2 regions of the Streptomyces sp. LS-MS-L19 genome follow, and region 2 is predicted to be linked to the other one. Evidence: riboswitches for the same ligand, from Rfam matches in the RefSeq annotation. Region 2 holds a riboswitch; the other holds the start of a gene.
The links. A riboswitch is a leader RNA that binds a small molecule or an ion and turns the genes downstream of it on or off. The one in region 2 is predicted to bind ZMP and ZTP.

Region 1: linked by a shared signal. The riboswitch ahead of AC2XR2_RS27700 (glycine hydroxymethyltransferase) and the one ahead of AC2XR2_RS40935 (bifunctional 5,10-methylenetetrahydrofolate dehydrogenase/5,10-methenyltetrahydrofolate cyclohydrolase) in region 2 are both predicted to bind ZMP and ZTP.

Annotation. Positions count from the first base shown of each region.
Region 1 covers NZ_JBYCLL010000001.1:6,182,193-6,189,824, reverse strand. The annotation lists gene AC2XR2_RS27715 (hypothetical protein) at 1-806, shown strand, start outside; gene AC2XR2_RS27710 (hypothetical protein) at 962-1,705, shown strand; gene AC2XR2_RS27705 (hypothetical protein) at 1,764-2,492, shown strand; gene AC2XR2_RS27700 (glycine hydroxymethyltransferase) at 2,529-3,980, opposite strand; ZMP/ZTP riboswitch at 4,022-4,111, opposite strand; gene AC2XR2_RS27695 (LLM class flavin-dependent oxidoreductase) at 4,222-5,073, opposite strand; gene AC2XR2_RS27690 (glutathionylspermidine synthase family protein) at 5,676-6,860, opposite strand; gene AC2XR2_RS27685 (hypothetical protein) at 6,874-7,242, opposite strand; gene AC2XR2_RS27680 (hypothetical protein) at 7,377-7,632, shown strand, end outside.
Region 2 covers NZ_JBYCLL010000001.1:9,170,152-9,177,783, forward strand. The annotation lists gene AC2XR2_RS40935 (bifunctional 5,10-methylenetetrahydrofolate dehydrogenase/5,10-methenyltetrahydrofolate cyclohydrolase) at 52-921, opposite strand; ZMP/ZTP riboswitch at 945-1,027, opposite strand; gene AC2XR2_RS40940 (hypothetical protein) at 1,054-1,956, opposite strand; gene AC2XR2_RS40945 (MarR family winged helix-turn-helix transcriptional regulator) at 2,018-2,605, shown strand; gene AC2XR2_RS40950 (nuclear transport factor 2 family protein) at 2,630-2,995, opposite strand; gene AC2XR2_RS40955 (hypothetical protein) at 3,172-3,465, shown strand; gene AC2XR2_RS40960 (ABC transporter ATP-binding protein) at 3,554-5,308, opposite strand; gene AC2XR2_RS40965 (FAD-dependent oxidoreductase) at 5,530-6,648, opposite strand; gene AC2XR2_RS40970 (TetR/AcrR family transcriptional regulator) at 6,702-7,388, shown strand; gene AC2XR2_RS40975 (S-(hydroxymethyl)mycothiol dehydrogenase) at 7,479-7,632, shown strand, end outside.

The DNA.
Region 1 (7,632 bases), 3.0 Mb from region 2:
GTGCGGCAGGGGGGGCTGGGGCCGAGTCGATGGTCGAGCGGGTGCTGGAACAGATACTCGCCGAGCGGCTTGCGGTGCCGGTGGCCCAGCCGCCGGGTCCCGGTGAGCGGCTGCGTGCGGTGCGTCGGTGGACGCGGACGCGGTGGCGTGCGCTGACCGCGACGCTGTGCGGGCTCCTGGCGGTCCTCGCGCTCACACCCCCGGTACGGGCCGCGGTCCTGGACTGGTTCGACTTCGGCGGGGTCGAGGTGCGCTACGACCCGTCGGCGGTGCCCTCGCCGGGGGCCGAGGTGCCCGGCTGCGGTCGCTCGGTGTCGTTCGCGCAGGCCGAGCGGCGGGCGGGGTTCGCACCGCTGGTCCCGAAGGCGCTCGGCACTCCGGGTGCGGTGACGGTGACGGCCGAGCCGCAGGGGCGGTTCCTGATGAGCCTGTGCTGGCGGGAGGGCGGGCACACGATCCGGCTGGACGAGTTCCCGCAGCGGCTCGACCCCAGTTTCGCCAAGACCTTGCGCGAGCCGCCGGAGTGGATCGCGCTGGGCGGCCCTTCGGGAGCCGACGGGGTGCAGGACCACGCCCTGTGGTTCCCGCGCCCCCATCTGCTCGGCTTCTGGCTGGTCGACGACGACGGGGACCGCTTCACCCGCACGGAGCGGACCGCCGGGCCGACGCTGCTGTGGATCCATCACGGCGGCGGAGCGAGCGTGACGCTGCGACTCGAGGGCGTGGCGTCGAAGGAGCGGGCGGTGAAGATCGCGCAGTCGCTCGGCGACCCGGCGGACGAGGGTGCCGGGAGAACCCCGAAATAGTGCGCGCGGGGTGGGAACCCCGGCGGGCCGGGCGGTGTACCAGAAGTGACAAGCGGCCCGGGGACGGGGCGCACGGGGATCGTCTGGTGGGGGTTGGCATGAGGAGTCGTGAGGCGGGCCGGAGGGGCCGATGTCTTGAGATGGGGCGGAGGGGCTTGCGCCGTGAACTGGCGGCGGGGCTGGGGGCGTTGGCGGCCGGCCTGGCGCTGACGTTGTGGGGTGCGCCCCTCGCGTCGGCGGGCGGGCCGACGAGCGTGTTGGTGGTCTCGCCGGAGAGCGGGGAGACGGCGTCGCTCTACTACTCCGACGAGGAGTACGGCAAGTTGGAGCGGCTCCTGGGCCCTCGGGGTGCGGGCACTCGAAGCAAACCGCCCGAGGCGAACCTGCTCGCCGCCCGTCAGATCAACGTCACCTGGATGGCGCACGACGTCTCCCCGTGGCGGCTGGACCAGGTCTTCCCGGCGGCCGACTCGAACGAGGTGTGGATACACACCGCGGAGCATGTACCGGAGTCGGTGAACGGCCAGTGGCACCGCACCAGCGACCCCGTACAACTGCGCGCCCTGCTCAAGGACTTGGGCGTGATGGGCGAGACCTCCGGCGAGGGCCATGCCATCTTCCCGGAGCCGGATCAGGAGCCGGAGCCGGAGCAGGGGCAGGACGCCCGGAGCGGCGCGGGGGCGGCGGACGTGGGGTCGGCGGACCCGGGGGCGGCGGAGAACTCGGCGTCCGTGGTTCGGCCTTCGGCGGCGGCGGAGGGGGTCCAGTGGTGGTGGGCTCTTCCGGGCCTGGTGGCAGGGGCCGTACTGGCCCTGGTGCTGCGGCCGTTCGTGCTGCGGATGCGGTGGGAGCGGCTGCGCCGGGACCCGGGGCCGCGGCAGGAACTGCGTGATGTGTGACGAAGGGAGGCGTTCGCGAGCTTGAGTTGACGAGGCTGTGTCGATCGAGGGGGATGCGATGCGGAACATGCACGGGGCGCTGCGGCTCGGGCCGCGAGGGGCGTTATGGGCGCTCGCACCGGCGGTTGTGGCGGTGGCCGTGCTCGGGGCTCCGGCGGCCGACGCCGCGACAGCGTCCGCGCGGGAGGCGGGTCTCGACAGGCCCGACCTGGCGATGGTGGTCACCGGTGGCACGGGCCGGACCGAGGCGGTGCGTTCCGACGAGCCGTACTTCGCCCGCCTGTGGGAGCTGTTGCAGCCGACGTACGCGGGCACCGAGCGGGTGTCGGACAGCTGGCAGGAGGGCCGCTATCCGCCGGCGCGGATCACCGTGGTGTGGGGGCTGACGGGTGTCGGCGGCTGGCCGCGGACGCACTCGGCGCCCGGGGGTGATGTGGCCGTGGAGCGCCAGGACCAGTTGTTCCTGACCGGAGACGGCACACCGTGGGTGCGCACGGATCCGGCACCGGAGCGGGAGGACGACGACATCCGCTGGCACCGGGCGGAGCGCACGGTCTTCGAAAGGCTGGACCGGGCGGGGCTGTTGGGCGATACCGGCGGGGGCCGTCCCGGGGGCGGTCACGGGGGCGGGGGCGCCGACCCGCAGGGCGCCTGGTGGGCGGTGCCGGGGCTTGCCGTGGGGTTCGCGGCCGGGGCCGGCGGCACCCGGCTGATACGCCGCGCGGCGGCCCGGCCGGGAGCCGGACCGCCGCGGGAGGAGCCACGACAGGAACTCATCGATCTCTAGGAGTCACCGTTCTTTGACAACTCAAGAGAGGAAGGGTCAGCCGAGGTCGACCTCGGGGTACAGCGGGAAGCCGGCCACGAGGTCGGTGGCCCGGTGGGAGATCTCGTCCGCGACCTTCGCATCGAGGATGTGCGCGGCCTTGGACGGGGCGCCCGACTTGGTGGTGCCGGGCTCCGTGGTGGTGAGGACACGGTCGATGAGTCCGGCGACCTCGTCCATCTCGGCGGTGCCGAGGCCCCGGGTGGTCAGGGCGGGGGTGCCGATGCGGATGCCGGAGGTGTACCAGGCGCCGTTCGGGTCGGCCGGGATCGCGTTGCGGTTGGTGACGATGCCCGACTCCAGCAGGGCGGCCTCGGCCTGGCGGCCGGTGAGGCCGTAGGAGGAGGAGACGTCGATCAGGTTGAGGTGGTTGTCGGTGCCGCCGGTGACCAGGGTGGCGCCGCGGCGCATCAGGCCCTCGGCCAGGGCGCGGGAGTTGTCGACGATGCGCTGGGCGTAGTCCTGGAAGGAGGGCTGACGCGCTTCGGCGAGGGCGACGGCCTTGGCGGCCATGACGTGCGGGAGCGGGCCGCCGAGGACCATCGGGCAGCCGCGGTCGACCTGGTCCTTGAGGGAGTCGTCGCACAGCACCATGCCGCCGCGCGGGCCCCGCAGGGACTTGTGGGTGGTGGTGGTGACGATCTGGGCGTGCGGGACCGGGTCGAAGTCGCCGGTGAGGACCTTGCCGGCGACGAGACCGGCGAAGTGGGCCATGTCGACCATGAGGGTCGCGCCGACCTCGTCGGCGATCTCCCGCATGATCCGGAAGTTGACCAGCCGCGGATAGGCCGAGTAGCCGGCCACGATGATGAGCGGCTTGAACTCGCGGGCCGAGGCGCGCAGAGCGTCGTAGTCGACGAGTCCGGTGGCGGGGTCGGTGCCGTAGGAGCGCTGGTCGAACATCTTGCCGGAGATGTTCGGGCGGAAGCCGTGGGTGAGGTGGCCGCCGGCGTCCAGGGACATGCCGAGCATGCGCTGGTTGCCGAAGGCCTGGCGGAGCTCGGCCCAGTCGGCGTCGGAGAGGTCGTTGACCTGGCGGACGCCGGCCTTCTCCAGGGCGGGGACCTCGACGCGCTGGGCGAGGACGGACCAGAAGGCGACGAGGTTGGCGTCGATGCCGGAGTGCGGCTGGACGTAGGCGTGGCGGGCGCCGAAGAGCTCCTTGGCGTGCTCGGCGGCCAGGGATTCGACGGTGTCCACGTTGCGACAGCCGGCGTAGAAACGGCGGCCGACGGTGCCCTCGGCGTACTTGTCGCTGAACCAGTTGCCCATCGCGAGGAGCGTGGCCGGGGAGGCGTAGTTCTCGGAGGCGATCAGCTTGAGCATCTCGCGCTGGTCGTGGACCTCCTGGCCGATGGCGTCGGCGACGCGCGGCTCGACGGCGCGGATCACGTCGAGGGCGGCGCGGAAGGCCGTGGACTCGGGGGACAGGGGCTGCTGCTCTGACATGGCGGCCTCCGGGCTGCGTGGCTTGAAGCGGTCACGGATCACGGTTCGGCCCAGGCGCACGGCACTTGGTCATTCACAGGCCGCTCCCCGATGGTCCGTCCCATCCCAGCGCGCCAGTCACGGCCTGCCGGCCAGCCTACCGGGCAGGCCGTTCGGCTCCCGGGTGGCGTCCACCATGCGAGCGACGGCAGCGAGGCCCGGGTGGGGCGTGTGGGACTCGCTGCCGTGGTGGTGGACGACGTCAGAACAGCAGGTCGGCGAGGCGGTCGATCTGGTCGGGGTCCGAGGCCCAGCAGTAGAGCATCACCTCGTCGGCGCCGATGCCGAAGTAGGCGTCGGTGGTCTCGCGGATCTGTTGCGGGGTGGTGAGCAGGCCGGCCTCCATGTACTCGACGTGGCCGCTGAAGGCGTAGTAGTCGCGGAGGTTGCGGCGGGCCAGGTCCAGGGTGGTGTCCGGGCCGAGGGCGACGTTCGCCTGGGCGACCAGGCGGGGGCGGCCGGGGCGGTCGTGCTTCTGCCAGGCCGTGGTGGCGTCGCGGAACAGGTTGGCCATGAAGGAGGGGGGCAGGGCGGCGCCGAGGAAGCCGTCGCCGAAGCGGCCCACGCGTTCGAGGGCGGCAGGGGCGAAGCCGCCGAAGAGGACCTCCGGGCCGCCGGGGGTCGCGGGGGCGGGGCCGATGGGGCCGGCTCCTTCGCCGTACGGTTCGCCGGACCAGGTGCGGCGCAACCGGGTCATCTGTTCGTCGAGGCGGCGGCCCCGGCGGTGGAGGTCGATTCCGGCGGCCAGGCAGTCGTCCTCGCGGCCGCCGACGCCGATGCCGAGGGTGAAGCGGCCGCCCGAGAGGCGGTCCAGGGTCGCGGTCTGCTTGGCGAGCACGGCGGTGTTGTGGTGGGGGGCGAGGAGCACCTCGGTCTGGACGCGGATGCGGGACGTGGCGCCGGCCAGTGTGGCGAGGGTGACGAGGGGCTCGGGGTTGTCGTAGACGAGGCGGTCGAGCAGGCCGAGGGTGCGGAAGGGGCTGGTGTCGGCGCGCCGGGCCCAGGTGAGCAGCTGGGCGGGGTCGTCGATGGGCAGGCCGAGGCCGATGTTCATGGAAGGGTCCTCCGGAGGGCGTACGGGATCCGCCGGTCGGCCGGATCCGGTGCCGCCCCTCCGTGGCTCCGCGCGCTGTGCGCGGGCCTGCTCCCGTTCTGCGGCGTGGTTCTGGAGAGCGTGTGCGTCAGAGTGCGCCGACCGTAGCGCGACGGGACGCGAGGCGACAACGCGTTTTCAGGGACTGCGGGGACCCGACTTCGGGGACGGCGCGCGGAGACGCCCTGCCCTCCCGCACATCACCTCTCCCTTGCCGCCCACATCGGCGGCCCCCGCACCGCCCATGCGCTCGGGCCCCTCGCCGCCCGACGCTCTCGGGTCTTTCGCCGCCCCATGCTCGCGGCCCACCGACCAACCCACGCAGCCGCCGGCCGCGACGAACCACCCCACTCAACCCCGGCGCCACGACCGACCACCCCGGCTAACCGCGGCGCCCCCGGCAGAGCTCCTCCAGCACGGCTCCTTCAGCGCGGCCCCTCCGCAGGCCCGCTCCCCAGGCTCCGCCGGCGAGGTCCCTCCAGCAGGGCCCTCCTCCACCAAGCCCCTCCCCCAGCAGAGCCCCCTAACGCACCCACCCCGCCCTCACCAACATCGCCGTCCGCTCAAAGGATCACGTGCGGCAGAAACCGGGCGTACTCGTCGGTGATCAAGCCGGAGGACTCCCGGATGCCGAGGCCGGCCGACTCGTCCTCGACGACCCAGGCGCCCAGGACGACCCGGTTGCCGTCGAAGTCGGGGAGCGGGGCCAGTTCCTGGTAGCAGCACGCCTCTTCGCGGAGGGGAGAGGCGGTGCCGGGTTCGTGGACCGTGACTCCGGCGCCCTCGCGGCCCAGGAGGGGCTTGGCGACGTAGCCGGTGGTCGTGGCCAGGTCCCGGGGGCCGTCGAGGTAGGCGGGGAGGAGGTTGGGGTGGTCCGGGTACAGCTCCCAGAGGATCGCCAGGAGCGCCTTGTTGCTGAGGAGCATCTTCCAGGCGGGCTCGATCCACAGGGTGCTGCCGGTGCCGCCGCCGTTGTCGAGGCTGTCGAGGACGTGGCCGGCGAAGCGGTCGGTGGTGAGCCACTCCCAGGGGTAGAGCTTGAAGCAGCTGCGGATGAACCGGAGCTGGTTGTCGACGAAGCGGCCGGAGAGCGGGTCCCAGCCGATCTCCTCCATGGAGATCCAGGCGGTGCTCAGGCCGGCCTGATCGGCGGTCTCCTTGAGGTAGGCGACCGTCATGAGGTCCTCGCCGAGTTCGTCGGCGGAGGAGTGCGCGAAGTGCAGGGGGCTGCCGGGCGGGAGGAGGGCGGCCTGGTGCTTCCAGGCGGCGACGAGACGCTCGTGGAGGGAGTTCCACTGGTCGGCGCCCGGGAAGCGTTCCTCCATCCAGAACCACTGGGGTGAGGCGGCCTCGACGAGGGACGTGGGGGTGTCGGCGTTGTACTCCAGGAGTTTCGCCGGGCCGTCGCCGTCATGGCGGAGGTCGAAGCGGCCGTAGACGGAGGGGAGTTCGGCGCGCCGGTGCCAGGCCTCGGCGACCGCCTCGGCCACGCGCGGGTCGGTGATGCCGAGGTCGGCGAATCCGTTCGCGGTGACGATGTGGTCGGCGGCCGCGAGGCACATGCGGTGGAGGTCCTCGACGACCTCCTCCAGGGCCTCCACCTCGGGGAGCGTGAAGGAGTAGTAGGCGCTCTCGTCCCAGTAGGGGCGCAGGGAGTCGTCGGGGTGGCGGGTGAGGGGGTAGATCAGGCCCTGGGATTCGACGGTCTGCTGCCAGCCCGGGCGCGGGGTGATGGTGTGTCGGCGCATCGTGATCGGTCCGTCAGCCGCCGGAGCTGCCCTTGCCGCCACCGTCGCCGTCGCCTCCGCTGCCGAAGCCGCCGCGGTCGACTCCGCTGCCGCCGCTGCTCGACGAACCGCCGGAGCTCTTGCCGGACTTCTTGGTGAAGGAGCCGCCCGAGACCCAGCTGCCCTTCTTCTTGCCGCCGTAGTAGTAGGAGCCGTTGACGGAGGTGGTGGACTTGCAGTTCTTGTCGGCGACGACCTGGTAGCCCTTGCCGAGGGTGTAGCTGTCCCGGTCGACGCAGCGCTTGTCGGGGTCGGAGGAGCAGGCGGTGAGGGCCGCGGCGAGCAGTCCCACACTGCCGAGTGCGATGGTGCCCGAGCGGAGTTGTCGGCGTGCGTCCGCCATGTTGGTGTCTCCCCCTTGGTCAGGCCGTGGGCCTGGTGTGCGTGTCCGGCGGACAGCTTAGAGATGAGTAAGAGCCCGTCCGAATTCAACCCACCCTTCACCGCCTCCCCTAAGGTCACTTTGTGCTCTTTGGAATGGTGTGCGCCCTCGGGGCCTCGGTCTGCTTCGGCACGGCCACCGTGTTGCAGGCGATGGCGACGCGGACGGCGGATACGGGCGGCGGTGACGGCGAGGGGTCGGCGTTCGCGGTGACGCTGTTCCTGCGGGCGGTGCGCCAGTGGCGGTATCTGGCGGGGCTGGCGTTGGACGGGCTGGGATTCCTGTTGCAGATCGCCGCGTTGCGGTCGGTCCCGATCTACGCGGTGGGCGCGGCGTTGGCGTCGAGTCTCG
Region 2 (7,632 bases):
TGCGAACGACCCGTGCATACCGGCCAGTTCACCCTGCCGCAGCCGTTGACTTCACCCTCGTGCGAACGCTGAGCGGGATTGGCTCTGCCGGGCGGCCGCCGTCACCGTCTGCTCCAGCAGCGTGGCGATGGTCATCGGACCGACCCCGCCCGGCACCGGGGTGATCAGCGAGGCCCGCTCCACCGCGGAGTCGAAGTCCACGTCACCGACGTTCCCCGCGTTGTAGCCGGCGTCGATCACCACCGCGCCCGGCTTGATGTCCTGGCCCCGGATCAGCCGGGGGCGGCCCACCGCGGCGACCACGATGTCCGCCTCGCGCACGGCAGCCGACAGGTCGCTCGTGCGGGAGTGGCAGTAGGTCACCGTGGCGTCCCGGGCGAGCAGCAGCATGCCGGCCGGCTTGCCGAGGATGGCGCTGCGGCCCACGACCACGGCCCGCTTGCCGGCCGGGTCGACGTCGTACTCGTCGAGGAGCCGCATGATCCCGCCGGGCGTGCACGACACGAAGCCCGGCAGTCCGAAACTCATCGTCGCGAAGGAGGCGAAGGTGACGCCGTCGACGTCCTTCTCCGGAGCGATCGCCTCGAACGCCGCCCGTTCGTCGACGTGCGGGCCCATCGGATGCTGGAGCAGGATGCCGTGCACGGTCGGGTCGGCCGACAACTCCCGCAGGGTGCGGACCAGTTCCTCGGTGGTGGTGGCCTCGGGCAGTTCCACGTGCCGCGACTCGATGCCGGCCGTGCGGCAGCGGTTCCGCTTCATCCGGACATACGTGACGGAGGCCGGGTCCTCGCCGACCAGGACCGTTGCGAGACAGGGCGCCTGACCCGTGCGTGCCGTGAGATCGGCCGCCTTCCTGGCGGTTTCCTCGACGATCCGCCGGGCGAGCCCGGTGCCGTCCATGAGCCGTGCCTGCGACATGTTCCCACTCCTGAGCCGATCGAAGGAATCGCCCAGGCGCACGGCATCGGGTGTGCGGACCGCTCCACGGTGGTGCTCCACCTCAGCGCCAGTCACGGTCCGGTCAACAGATTAACCGACCGTCCGCCGAGGTCAGGACCCGCTCTCCTGGGGCGCGGCCGTCGGATCGGTCCCGGCGAGGAAGCCGGTCGCCTGGGCGTGCACGGAGCCCATGCCGAGCGCCCCGGCCCAGCGGGCGATCTCCCGGGCCAGCGCCGTCGCCCCGGCCTCGTCGCCCGCGTCCCGGGCCAGTACCGCGAGGAGCAGCTGCTGGGTGAGCACCCCGGGGACCATCCCGGCCCGCGCGCCGAGCGCGGTGGCCCGCTCCCAGCGCTCCAGGGCGCGGCCATGATCGCCGTCGTCGTGGTCGTGGTCGCCGAGGTGCCGCAACGCCTCCCGGGCCAGCAGGTCGTCCCCGCCCGTCTCGCCCGCGCTTAGGGCGGCCTCGTAGTGGGCGGGCGCGGCGGTGCGCTCGGCGAAGAGGTTGTCGGCGATCAGCCCCAGGTACATCGAGGCCCAGCCCCGCCGCACCTCGTCAGGACCGTCCTCGCGCAGTGCGAGCGCGCGGCGCCGGAGGCCGGTGAGCGCCTCGGGGTCCTTGCCCTGGGGGCCGGGCCGGAAGGTGCCGTCGCCACGCAGCAGGCGGAGGTAGTCGTGCCGCAGCCGTACGAAACCGAGGTCCCAGTCGAAGCCCGGGTCCCGGCCTGTGCCCGAGCCCCCGTCCGTGCCCGGCGTCTGCTTCTCCGCGTGCTCGGCACGGGCCGCCGTGAGGGCCGTACCTCCGAACCAGTCGCTCTGCAGGGCGACTTCGGCGGCGGCCAAGGCCAGCCGGGCCCGGTCCCCAGGTGTCGCGCAGCTCGCCGAGTCCAGGAGGCGCAGCGCCCGCTCCCATCGGCCCGCGAGGGACAACTCGCGGGCGGCAGCGAGGAGTTCGTCGAGTTCGACGGCAGTGCTCGTGGTGTTCGTCCTGGCAGTCCTGGCAGTCCTTGCAGTCATGGCAGGGGAAAGTAGTCAGACGAAAAACCATCCACAAGAAAACCATTGCAGGGGGCGGGTAATGCGGGACTCGGTCGACCGGCACGTCGAGGTGTGGGCCAGGGAGCTCGACTGGATGGACCCGGTCAAGGAGGCGATCTTCGCGCGGCTGGCCATCCTGGCCCGGCACGCCTCCCAGGCCCGCCGTGCCACCCTCGACTCCGACGGTCTGCGGAACTGGCAGTACAAGGTGCTGCTGACCCTGCGCCGGCTCGGACCGCCGTACACCGGAAACCCCTCACTGCTCGCCGACCACCTCGGCCTGACCCGGGGCGCGCTCTCGGCCCGGCTGGCGCCGCTGGAGGAGGCCGGGCTGATCGTCCGGACACACGAGGACGCCGACCGGCGCAGGGTGCGGGTCCGGCTCACCGACGCCGGGCATGCCGCGTTCGAGCAGCAGGTCGCCGCGGAGGAAGCGGACGAACTCGCCCTGCTCGCGGCGCTGACCCCGGCGGAGCGGGTCACCCTCGCGGACCTGCTGCGGAAGATGGTCCTGGCCGCCGAGGACAGCGCGGCGGGACAGGCCGAACAGGCCGGAGAGGCCGGAGGAGCGGGACAGGCCGGAGCGACCGTACCCGTGCCGAGAGGGTCCGGGTCCGACGGATCGTGATCCGGACCCTCGGCACCCCGTCCGTCACTCGTCCCAGGCCTGGATCATGGTCTGTTCGGTGATCTTGCCGTCCTTGAGGGTCAGCATCGACTCCGACAGGACGCGGACGCCGTCGGAGTACAGACAGGACTCGCTGAAGGCGACGTGATCGCCCTCCATGACGCACCCTTCCAGTTTGTGCGTCATGTCGCGGCTGTAGACGTCGTCGAGCATCGCGCCGATCTCGTCCTTGCCGTGCACCACCTTGGGGTGGCTGGGTTGCGTGTTGCGGTCGACGATGCGTATCTCGGCGTCGTCCGCGTAGAGCGACAGAAGATTCGCCGCGGAGTTCCCCTCGACGCCACGGCGCAGGGTTTCGCTGGTGAAGCCGGTGTTTGCGGCAGTGCCCATGGTGACCTCCTTCGAGAGGGCCGCGGCCCGACGAGGAACGGGCCGCGCAGGGGCCTCCTCCTATGAGCCTCCTCCGCCCCGGCGGTCACGGCAAGCGCAGTCCGGGCGCTCCGCCTGACGGGTGAGGGGCGCCGGGTGGCCGTGTCCGCGGACGGCCGGTCGGCGTTGCTGACAACATGATCTCAACTCGACGTATCGTCGCCGCCGTCGGTCTCGCCGTCGGCGTCACCGGTCTCGCCGCCCCCCTCGCGAACGCGGCCGACGCGGCCGCCCCGGACGCGAGTCCGCTCAGCCCGATCGCCATGCTCGACTCGCTCGCGGTGAGCGACATCCCCGCGGAGCACAGGGCCGAGATGCCGAAGGTCTCCGAGCAGCTCAACAAGGCCAACGACCTTTACCGGCTCAACGAACTGCACCAGGTCACCGACCTCGCCGCCCCCGTCACCGGGCTGGTCCCCGCGATCGAGTGATCGTTCCCGCACGCACGCGTCGAGGGCCGCCCGGATCACCGGGCGGCCCTCGACGCGTCGGTCGAACGTCTCACCGCGGACCCGGGATTCAGCCGGCCGTGGCAAGGAACTGCGTCGCGGCCAGCTCCGCGTACAACGGATCCCCGGCGACCAGTTCCTGATGCGTCCCCACGGCGCGCACCCGTCCGGCGTCCATCACGACGATCCGGTCGGCCATGGTGACCGTGGACAGCCGGTGCGCGACCACCAGGACGGTCGTCGTGCGCGCGACATCGGCCACCGTGTCCCGCAGGGCCGCCTCGTTCACCGCGTCCAGCTGGGACGTGGCCTCGTCCAGCAACAGCAGCCGCGGCCGGCGCAACAACGCCCGCGCGATCGCCACCCGTTGCCGCTCCCCGCCCGACAGCTTGGTCCCCCGGTGCCCGACCAGCGTCTCCAGCCCGGCGGGCAGCCGGGCCACCAGCCCGTCCAGCCGGGTCGTCTTCAGGACGCGAGCGATCGCGTCCTCGTCCGCGTCGGGATGGCCCAGCAGCAGGTTCTCCCGCAGCGACCCCGACAGCACGGGCGCGTCCTGCTCCACGTACCCGATCGCGGACCGCAGCCGCGGCAGCTCCCACTCCGCGACATCCCGCCCGTCCAGGGTCACCACCCCGGACTCGGGATCGTAGAACCGCTCGATCAGCGAGAACACCGTCGTCTTCCCGGCTCCGGACGGCCCGACGAACGCCGTCATCCCTCCGGCGGGCACATCGAAGGAGACCCCGTGGTGGACATGGGGCAGATCGTCGGCGTACCGGAACCGGACGTCGGAGAAGGCGACGGCGGCGGGTTCCGCCCCCTCGGCGGGCAACGGCGCCTCGGGCGCGGCCGGTTCGGCGGGCAGCCGGAGCGCCTCCTGGATCCGGGCGAGGGCCGCCGACCCCGTCTGGTACTGCGTGATGGCCCCGACGACCTGCTGGATCGGCGACATCAGATAGAAGACGTACAGCAGGAAGGCCACCAGGGTGCCGACGCCGATCGCCCCGGTGGCGACCCGTGCCCCGCCCACCGCGAGCACCGTGATGAAGGCGATCTGCATCGCGAGTCCCGCCGTGTTGCCCGCGGCCGCGGCCCACTTGGCGGCCCGCACGCTCTGCCGCCAGGACTCCTCGGCGGCCGCGTGCAGGGTCCGCTCCTCGCGGTGCTCGGCGCCGGACGCCTTCACCGTGCGCAGCGCGCCGAGGATCCGCTCCAGCGAGGCGCCCATCACGCCGACCGCGTCCTGGGCCTGCCGGCTGGCCCGGTTGATGCGCGGCACGATCACACCGAGGACCGTGCCCGCGGCCAGGATCACCGCCAGTGTGACCCCCAGCAGCACCGGGTCGACCAGGGCCATCATCACCACGGTCGCCAGCAGCGTGAGCCCGCCGGTGCCCAGGCCCACGAGCGAGTCGGTGGTGACCTCGCGCAGCAGCGTGGTGTCGGAGGTGATCCTGGCCATGAGGTCGCCGGGTTCGGTGCGGTCCACGGCGCTGACGCGCAGTCGCAGCAGATACGACGACAGCGCGCGCCGGGCGCCGAGGACCACCGACTCCGCGGTGCGCCGCAGCACGTACGAACCCAGCCCGCCGATCGCCGCGTTGGCGATCACCAGCCCCGACATGGCGAGCAACGCGCCGGTGATCGTGCGGTCGTGGGAGAGGTCCTCGATCAACTCCCTTGCCACCAGGGGCAGCAGGAGACCGGTGACCCCGGTCAGGAGCGAGAGCACGGCACCCGCCAGCAGGGTCCAGCGGTGCGGTCGTACGTAGCCGAGGAGCAGTCGCCAGGTGGGCGGGCCGGCGGCGGTCTCGGTGGTGCTCACGGCGCTCCCTCGGGCTCGGCGGTGAAGGCCTCAAGGCTACGTCGGCGGTCTGCGGAGGTGCCTGTGGGTTCCCGGCGCGGCACGAGCCACCCACGGGCGGGATCCCCGGCGAGGAGCAACTCGGCCGCCCCGCACGGAGAGGTAACTCGGCCGCCCCGCACGGGACTTCCGGACGAAGTGAGCGCGACCCGCTGTCGCCTGCCCGCGCAAGGTGCCTGGCGTCAGGAAGGCTGGAGCTCGTCGAAGAGGGCGAGGGCCTCGGTGGGGTCCGGGCTCACGAGGCGTTCCAGACCGGCGGTGGTGATCTTCGCCCACTTGCCGGCCCGCGCCCACATCCGTTCCTCGAAGGCGCGGACGGTGTCGTCCAGGTCGTCGGGGTCGGCGGCGACGGACTCGGCGAGTTCGGCGCCCTCCAGCATCGCCAGGTTGGCGCCCGCCCCCAACGGAGGCATCAGATGGGCGGCGTCGCCCAGCAGCGTCACCCCGGGGACATGGGTCCAGGTGTGGGACACCGGCAGGACGTGGAGGGGGCGGTGGACGAAGACGCTGCCGTGGCGGAGGAGGTCGAGGACCGGCGCGGCCCAGCCGTCGAACAGCGCGAGCAGGCGTGATCGCACGGCCTCGGCATCGCCGAGGTCCAGGCTCGTGTGCCAGTCCAGCGGCGCGCGGAACGTGGCGTACACCTTGACGTGGCCGCCGCTGTTGCGCTGGGCGACGAGGTTCCGGTTCGCTCCGTACGCCGCCGTCGAACCGTCGCCGATCAGCGGGGCGAGCTCGGGGTGGCGGGTGTCGACGTCGTCGAGGGAGGTCTCGACCGTGGTGACGCCGGTGTAGTGCGGCGTCACCGCAGAGACGGCCGGGCGGACCCGCGACCAGGCGCCGTCCGCGCCGACCACGAGGTCGAACGCCTCCTGGCCGCCGTCCGCGAAGGAAACCAGGACACCGTCCCGCGTCCCCGGCACCACCTGCGTGACACCCCGCCCCCACTGGACCTCGACCGGGCCGAGCAGCAGGTCACGGAGCTGCTTGCGGTCGATCTCGGGATTGGCCCGCTCGTCCGGACCGGGCCGCCAGTCGCGCAGTACGGTCCCGTCCGGGTCGAGGATGCGCATGGCCTGCCCCTCGGGTCGGGACAGCTTCTGGAAGTCCGCCAGCAGCCCCGCCTTGTCCAGCGCGAGCTGGCCCAGCCCTTCGTGCAGGTCCAGCGTGCCGCCCGGGGGCCGGGCGTCGGGGGAGGGGTCGCGTTCGAGGACGGCGACCGAGTGGCCGTGGCGGTGCAGGACACGGGCGAAGGTGAGGCCGGCGGGACCGCTCCCGACCACGGCGATACGATGTCTCATGTCGATACACTGTATTGAGAGCCTACGCCGTATCGCAACAGTACGATGTGACCATGACTGTGTGGGACCGGCCGGAGCCGCCGACTCGCCCCGTGCCGCTCGACCGGGAGCGGATCGTCGCCGCCGCCGTGGCGCTCGCCGACGAGGGCGGGCTGGAGGCGGTGTCCCTGCGCAAGGTCGCCGCGCGGCTGAACGCCGGCCCGATGCGGCTGTACGGCTTCATCTCCACCAAGGAGGAGCTGTTCGACCTCATGGTGGACGAGGTCCAGGCCGAGATCCTCCCCGTGGAGCAGCCCGCCGACTGGCGTGCGGCGCTGAGCGACCTCGCCCACCGCACCAGGAGGGCCGCGCTCCGTCACGAATGGCTGGCCGACCTGCTCGGCGGTCGCCCGAGCCTGGGCCCGAACGGTCTCGCCGTGGCCGAGGCCACCCTGGCCCCCCTCGACGGGCTCGCCGACGTCGACACCGTCATGCGCGCCGTGGAGACGGTCAGTTCCTACTTCACCGGCGCGATCCGGCGCGAGATCGCGAACCTGCGGGCCGAGCGTGCCACCGGCCTGACCAAGAGCGACTGGCAGCGCGCCTCCGGCCCGCATGTGACGAAGATGCTGGCCACGGGCCGCTTCCCGGCGCTGAGCAAGGCCGTGTACGACGGCACGCACGTGGACGCCGAGACCTCCTTCGCCACCGGCCTCGACTGGGTCCTCGACGCGGTGGCCGCCAAGCTCACCCAGCCCTGACCGCCCTGGTCGGTGCGGAAACGGGCCCTTACTGATCAGTCACGCGTAGGGTCGGAGAGACGTACACCGGGCGACGGAAAGGGTCAGGCCATGGCGCAGGAGGTACGCGGAGTGATCGCACCCGGCAAGGACGAGCCGGTGCGGGTGGAGACGATCGTGGTGCCGGATCCGGGCCCCGGGGAGGCCGTCGTACAGGTGCAGGCCTGCGGGGTCTGTCACACCGACCTGCACTACAAGCAGGGCG